Regions from separate parts of the Arthrobacter sp. NPDC056727 genome, predicted to be linked through region 1. Evidence: predicted binding sites of a transcription regulator. Region 1 holds the regulator's gene; each other region holds the start of a gene.
The links. Region 1 encodes LexA, which represses DNA repair genes until DNA is damaged. Its sites were predicted from a motif close to TCGAACANNTGTTCGA; they were not measured.
Positions count from the first base shown of each region.

Region 2: ACFRAH_RS06365 (LexA family protein) is a predicted target of LexA. The motif match lies at 1,503-1,518, and genes of this name have one in related genera.
Region 3: ACFRAH_RS03845 (DUF222 domain-containing protein) is a predicted target of LexA. The motif match lies at 1,245-1,260, and genes of this name have one in related genera.

Region 1 covers NZ_JBHTZA010000031.1:6,520-8,784, reverse strand. Annotated here, with positions in the region: gene ACFRAH_RS21725 (ATP-dependent DNA helicase) at 1-1,097, shown strand, start outside; gene lexA (transcriptional repressor LexA) at 1,165-1,911, opposite strand.
Region 2 covers NZ_JBHTZA010000005.1:2,588-4,852, reverse strand. Annotated here, with positions in the region: gene ACFRAH_RS06370 (helicase associated domain-containing protein) at 408-1,082, shown strand; gene ACFRAH_RS06365 (LexA family protein) at 1,532-1,963, shown strand; gene ACFRAH_RS06360 (Y-family DNA polymerase) at 1,996-2,265, shown strand, end outside.
Region 3 covers NZ_JBHTZA010000003.1:101,330-103,594, forward strand. Annotated here, with positions in the region: gene ACFRAH_RS03845 (DUF222 domain-containing protein) at 1-1,160, opposite strand, end outside; gene ACFRAH_RS03850 (hypothetical protein) at 1,473-1,943, opposite strand; gene ACFRAH_RS03855 (GlsB/YeaQ/YmgE family stress response membrane protein) at 2,070-2,265, opposite strand, start outside.

The DNA.
Region 1 (2,265 bases):
GCGGCCTGCTGCCCAACGGGCTCAACGACGAACAGCTGGACTGCGTGGACCAGCTTCGTGAGGCCTGCCGGGCGGCACTGTCCGATTCCAAGGGTGACAGCAACACCACGGCCGACGGCGGGCGGCAGCTCGCGCGGTCCCGTCTGCTGGCGATTTTGGAGCTTTGTGAACGGCTCATCGCCGCCCGGGAAAACCGCGAGGTGGTCTGGTTCTCCCGGAACAGCACCTTTGATCCCCAGCAGGGGTACTCGGCGCCCGACGAGACCGCCCCGGCACTGGTCAACATCGCGCCGCTCAGCGTGGCAGGCCGGCTCAGGGAAGGCCTGTTCGCCGGGCATACCGTGGTGCTGACATCGGCCACGCTCGCCATCGGCTCTGCATTCGAACCCGCGGCCGGCGGCCTGGGCCTGGTGGGCGACGGCGCGCCGAGCTGGACCGGCGTCGACGTCGGTTCGCCCTTTGACTACCCGCGGCAGGGCATCCTCTATGTGGCGGGCCACCTTCCGAAGCCCGGCCGCGGCACGTCACCCGAGGCGCTGGACGAACTCGAGTCACTGATCCGCGCCTCCGGCGGGGGAGCGCTGTGCCTGTTTTCCTCGCGGCGGGCCGCAGAGGAAGCGGCAGACACCCTGCGCACCCGGCTGGATGTCAGCATTCTCTGCCAGGGCGAGTCCACCATGACGGCCCTCGTGAAGCAGTTCGCCGATGAGCCCGACACCTGCCTGTTCGGCACCATGTCACTGTGGCAGGGCGTCGACGTACCGGGCGGTTCGTGCCGCCTGGTGGTGATCGACAGGATTCCCTTCCCGCGGCCGGACGATCCGCTGATGACCGCGCGGTCGCGGGCTGTCGCCCAGGCCGGCGGCAACGGCTTCATGTCCGTATCCGCCACGCACGCGGCCATCAGGCTTGCCCAGGGCGCGGGACGGCTCATCCGGTCCACGAACGACAAGGGCGTGGTGGCGGTGCTGGACTCGCGGCTGTCCACAGAACGTTACGGCGGATTCCTGCGGGCCGCCCTGCCGCCGTTCTGGCCCACAACAGACCGGAAGACCGCCGTGGCTGCACTCGAGCGGCTCGCCGGCGCGCAGGCATAACGAAGCCCCGGGCGGCTAGCGCTGCCCGGGGCTTGAGGCTTTCAGGGTGACGTTCCGGGGCAGGAAGCTACAGCGAACGGAGTACGGAAACCACCTTGCCCATAACAACGGCGTGGTCGCCGAGGATGGGCTCGTACTGGGTGTTTTGCGGTAGCAGCCAGGTGTGGCCGTCGCGCTGCCGGAACGTCTTGACCGTGGCTTCATCGTCGAGCAGCGCCGCGACGATGTCACCGTTGACGGCGTCGCTTTGCCGGCGGACCACAACCCAGTCCCCGTCGCAGATGGCGGCGTCCACCATGGAGTCGCCGGCGACCTTGAGCATAAAGAGTTCGCCGTGGCCCACCAGCTGGCGGGGCAGCGGCATCAGGTCCTCCACCATCTGGTCGGCGAGAATGGGGCCGCCTGCGGCGATCCGGCCCACCAGTGGCACCATGGCGGTGTCCATCGCGCTGGGCAGCTCGGACACGGTGGCGCCTGCCGGGCTCAGGGCGGGGGCTTTGTCCGCGCTGCCGGGCTTTGCCGTCCCCGCATCCAGAGTGAGCGGCATCAGGACCTCCATGGCGCGCGGCCGCTTGGGGTCGCGACGCAGGTAGCCGAGCTTTTCCAGCTGCGAGAGCTGGTGCGTCACGCTGGACAGGCTGGCCAGCCCGACGGTGTCGCCGATTTCCCGCATCGACGGCGGGTAGCCGTTATCGTTCACCGATCGCTGGATGGTTTCCAGGATCTTTTTCTGGCGGACGGTGAGTCCTTTGGGGGTCCGCTGAGACCGCGGGCTGCGCTGGGGAGCCTTGCCGTCAGAGGCCTGTGCTGCCATGTTCGCCAACGCCTTTCCGTTCCTCCCGGCGCTGTAGCTGCAGTTGCCGGGAACTTCCGGCCTGAAAAATGTCAGACCCTGCTGATCAACTGCAGATGTGGTTGTTCTGTGATTTCCAACGTAGGCCAGCCATACAGCTTTTTCAAACATTTGTTCTAGCGAGTCTCGACTTAATTCGTTGATAGGTGCTAAAACTAGGAAAAGCAAAGTTCGAACATGTGTTCTAGTGAGGGCGGCTAGTCGGCCCGGTGTTCGAACTGTTTGTTCGAACGCGAGGTAGTACAACCCGGTCCAGGAGGGCTCACGCCATGTCAGCTTCAACGGCTTCAAAAGCTTCAACAGCAGTCCGGTTCA
Region 2 (2,265 bases), on a different contig from region 1:
CGGACACGTACAATCCCTTGGGACAGCAGCCAAAAAACGTCGTAGACAAGACAGGGCCGGGGACGGCGGAGCCCTGCGGAGCCGGCACTGGACCCCACAGCCGGCCACGGAGCTTGCGGAGTGGACGCCCTTAGGGGTGCGAGCCCCGCGAGCATGCCGTATTCCCAGCAAACGGCTAACCGACTCCCAAGGTGTTCTGGCCTTTCTCCAAGGTTGGCGAGACAGAGTGGTCTCATCCCCCGCTGGGACGCAGCATTGGACAAAGCCTGCAGCCCGGAAACCGGGGCCGGACTGTTTCCCCATGCAGCCGGCCCCGGCTGGAAGGGCCTTCCAGGACGCCGCCACGAGTTGATTGAGACCGCGGCCCTTCCGCAACCACGGGCCCGGCCGGGTGGCAGGATGGTGCCGTGACGACCAGGCGGCATACTGCGGCTCCGAACGCGGAGTGGGTGCTGATGTACCGGGGTGGGCTGACCCGTCCCCGGATCGCCGCGCTCACCAGAGCCCCCGCCAAGACCATCGGCTACCACCTGGCCATCGCTCTGGCCGCCGACCCCGGGCTCCAGGCAGCCCACGAGCAGGCCGCAAGTCAATCGCCCGCGCAGGTGAGCATGCAGGGGCTCGCGCGGGTGCGCCAGCTCGTGGCCCTGGTCCAGGAAACCGGCCACTATCCTTCCCGCACCGCCAGCGCGGCCGAGGAGCGGACCTTGGCCACGTGGCTTGAGCGGCGCCGCCACGACGCCGCGGCCGGGACCCTCGCACCGGCGTACCGCGACGGGCTGGCCATCCTCCCGGGCTGGCAACGGCCACCAAGGCCTGTGGCCGACGAGGCCAGATGGCGGGACCGGCTCGGCGCCCTGGTCCGATACCGGGCGGCCGGGAACGACTGGCCCCGCCACAAGGCGGTTGCGGTGGGGGAAGAGCACGAGCTCGGGGTGTGGCTGCACGCCCAGCGCCAAAAGGCACGTCGCGGTGACCTCGCCCCGGCCAAGGCACAGGCGCTCGACGAGGCGCTGCCGGGCTGGCGCGCCGGCCGGCAGCGCGGCCGCAAACCCGGGAACGGCAACGGCGCCGGTGGCTGACCCATCTGGCCGGACATCGCGTAACGCTCCGGGTTAACGTCCAGTCCGCGATGACTCGCGTCTGGCCTGAACAGCCGGACGTCCGGCACTTCCTGTCTATGAGGACTGTCCATGCCCGCGCTGCCATGAGCTACTCCCCCGGACTCCGCCCACACCGCCGTTGAGCCACTGGGTTGCCTCGGTGACCAGCCGCACACGGGATGCGCTGCGCCCAGGCGACGTCTCTCCTGTCCACGGTTGGGGGCAATTCGGGTTATCCACGGCTGGATTCCCGGGAGCCATGGAGAGAGCTCCCGCCGGCCGCCGCAGTGGTGGATAACCCGATTCGAATTGTCCCCGGTTGTGGGCAGGACGCACCCGGAAGCGCCCTCAGCCCGGGAGGGGGCGCAAAGTGTCAGTGCCGGGGTCTACACTAAAGAATCGAATATATGTTCGAATAAAGGTGTGTCGTGGGCGTTATCATTGGTCCCCGCGTGGTAGACGCGGGCGTGTCGTTGTTGTCGGTGCTGGTGGCCCCGATACCGGTCGCGGCGGGGTACCCGTCGCCGGCCCAGGACTACTTTGATGGCCGGATCGACCTGAACGAACACCTGATCAAGGACATCACCAGCACCTACGTGGTGCGGGTGACCGGAGAATCAATGGAGGGTGCCGGGATCAGCGACGGCGACGAGCTGATCGTGAACCGGGCGCTGGAGCCGCGCGACGGGTGCGTGGTCGTCGCAGTCCTGGACGGGGAACTGACGATCAAGCGGCTGCGCATCACACCGGACGGTGTGGTGCTGCAGGCAGAAAACCCCAAGTTCCCGGACATCCGGGTTCCGGCCCTGTCGGACCTGGTGATCTGGGGTGTGGCGACCAGGTGCCTGCACCATGTCTAACGCCAGCCATTTCATCAGACGGGAAAGCGGCCATGTCTAGGCCGGCGGTGATGCGGCGGATGCCGCAGATCGCGCACGTGGACGTGAACTGCTTCTATGCCTCCGCCGAGCGGGCGTTCAACCCGTCTCTGGAGGGCAGGCCTGTCATCGTACTGTCCAACAACGACGGATGCGCCGTCACCCGCTCCCCCGAAGCCAAAGCCCTCGGCATCGCCATGGGCGAGCCCTGGTTCAAGCTCGCCCCGCGGGCGAAGGAATGGGGCCTCGTGGCGCTCTCGAGCAACTACGAACTCTACGGGGAC
Region 3 (2,265 bases), on a different contig from region 1:
TCAGCGCCGCTGCTGCTGCTGTTGTCGTTCTTGTCGTTCCCGCAGTTGGTGGTGTTGGGGGTGGTGGTGCGGGGGTTGGTGGCGGTGTTCATGGCGGTGGTGAGGGCTTCGTATTGGTCGGTGGTGGCGTGGATTTCGAGGTGGTGGAGGCCTCCGCGTTTGGGGCGGATGAAGACGCCTTGGCGGTGGCGGAGGTTTTCTTCGGAGGGTTCGGTGCCGTCCTGGTCGAGGGCGTCGATCCAGCGGTGGGCGATGCGGGTGAGGAAGTCGTGGTCGTTTTCGATCGCGGTTTGGGTGAGGTTGTGTTCCATGTGGGCGATCGTGGCGGGGTCGGGGATGTGGCGGACTTTGTCCAGGGCGGTGGTGATGATGGTGCCGGCGCGGGAGGAGATGATTCCGGCGGTGAGGGCTGCGGCGGTTTCTTCGTGTTCTGGCGGGATGGGGCGGCCGGCGAGTCCGGTGCGGGGGAGGGTGGCGTTGGCGAGGGCGAGCCGGCGGCGTGCTTCGGTGGAGCTGATCCGGAGCCGGGTGCGGAGGAAGTCGGGGGTGTTCCGTGCCCCGTCGTCGGCCGGGGACCAGCCCACCGCACGCGCGGGAACGGCCGGAACCGCAGCGTCGGCACTCTCGCTGGCACCACTGTCGGCGTCGGTGTCTGCGGTGGCGGCCGTGGACGGTGCGGCGGTGATGGTGGACTCGACGAGTGTGGATTCCGTGCCCGCCGGGGCGGCTTCGGGTTCTGTGCCCCAGCCTGTGCCCCAGCCTGTGGTCCAGCCGGCCGCACGGCTGGCTGCTGCGGCGGCGTTGATCGCCTCGGTCCGGGCCCGGTCCACGGCGGCGGCAGCAAGGACCTGAAAGTATTCGACGCGGCGGGAGAGCTCCTCGGTGAGTTCGGCGAAATCGGCCGCCTCGACGAAGTTTGCTGCGGCCAGCTCCTCCTGCGCCGCGGTGATTGCCGAATCGAGCAGCGCCACGGACGCCCTCAGATCAGCGGTTGCCGGCGCAGCACCGCCGTCGGACTTTCCGCTCATAGGGGAGCCAGCCACAGGAGCCGCGGCGGGAACGCTGCGCAGCCCGCGGCCACGCAGCAGGGCAGCGGCACTGGCGCCGGAGACATCAGTCCCCGCTGCAATGCCTGCTTCGTGCTCACCAATCGCTTCCATAGGAAAACTATCCCGCCAGGGTCTGACATTTTTGGCTGTGACCGGGGAGATGAGCCGCGAATCCGGCGGCAGCACCGCCGTCGGACGAAGATGTGTCCGCAACGGCGGTGCCGGTTCCGGAGGAAGCCGGACACCCGGAAGCTGGGACGCTTCGCAGCAAGGCAGCACTCAGGCCGGGCATTGCTGCCCGGCCTGATGTGCAGTCTGCGTTTTCCCCGGGAGCTTCCATGGGAAAACATTGTCAGAGGGGTCTGACTTTTTAGTTTTTGCCCACACCGTCCGGGATGCAGGCCTCAGCAGTCGGCTTCGGAGCTACTGCTTGTCCGGGTTCACGTTGGTGGCAGCACCGGCAGGAGTGGCTCCGCCTTCGTCTGACCAGTCCTGACCCGTGGTGTCGCTGAGCGCCGGGTCGGACTCCACGTCGGAGGTCCCGAGGTTGACTGTTTCCGGGTGCGTGCTGTGGGCGGGCACGTGCCCGCTGTCTGCAGAAGCAGAGCCAGCGGACGCAGAGCCAGCAGACGCAGTATCAGCGTGTGCGTCGCGGTGCATGGCAGAACCGAGCACGGTGCCTGCCCGGCGTGCGGCTTCAGCCAGGTGGTCGCTGACCTCGGGGGCTTTCTCCTTGACCGCCTCAGTTGCAGCCGTGACCTTATCCTGGACCGGCTTGCTGTCCCAGATGCCTGCGGCCCGTGCTTTGAGCTTGTCGTACGCTGCCCGGCCGGACCTCGATCCGAGCACATAGCCTGCAGCGATTCCGGCGCCGAAGAGAAGTTTGGCTTTCATGATGATCTCCTGCTCTTGAGGGGGATCTGTACGATTTTGTTCAGCCCGTCAGAGGCCTGAGTGGGAAACCGGCTCCGGGAAGTTCCCCGGAGCCGGTTCCGGCGGTGCTTTATCCAGCGACTCCGTCTAGCGGGCGGAGCGCTTGGTGACCATGCCGTAGACCAGCAGCACGATAAGTGCGCCGCCGATCGCCAGCAGCCATGTGGACAGCGAGAAGAACTGGTTGATACCCACTCCAAAGAGCGCGCTGCCGATAAAGCCGCCGAGGATCGCGCCAACCACGCCGAGCAGCAGCGTGATGAAAATGCCGCCGCCCTGCCGG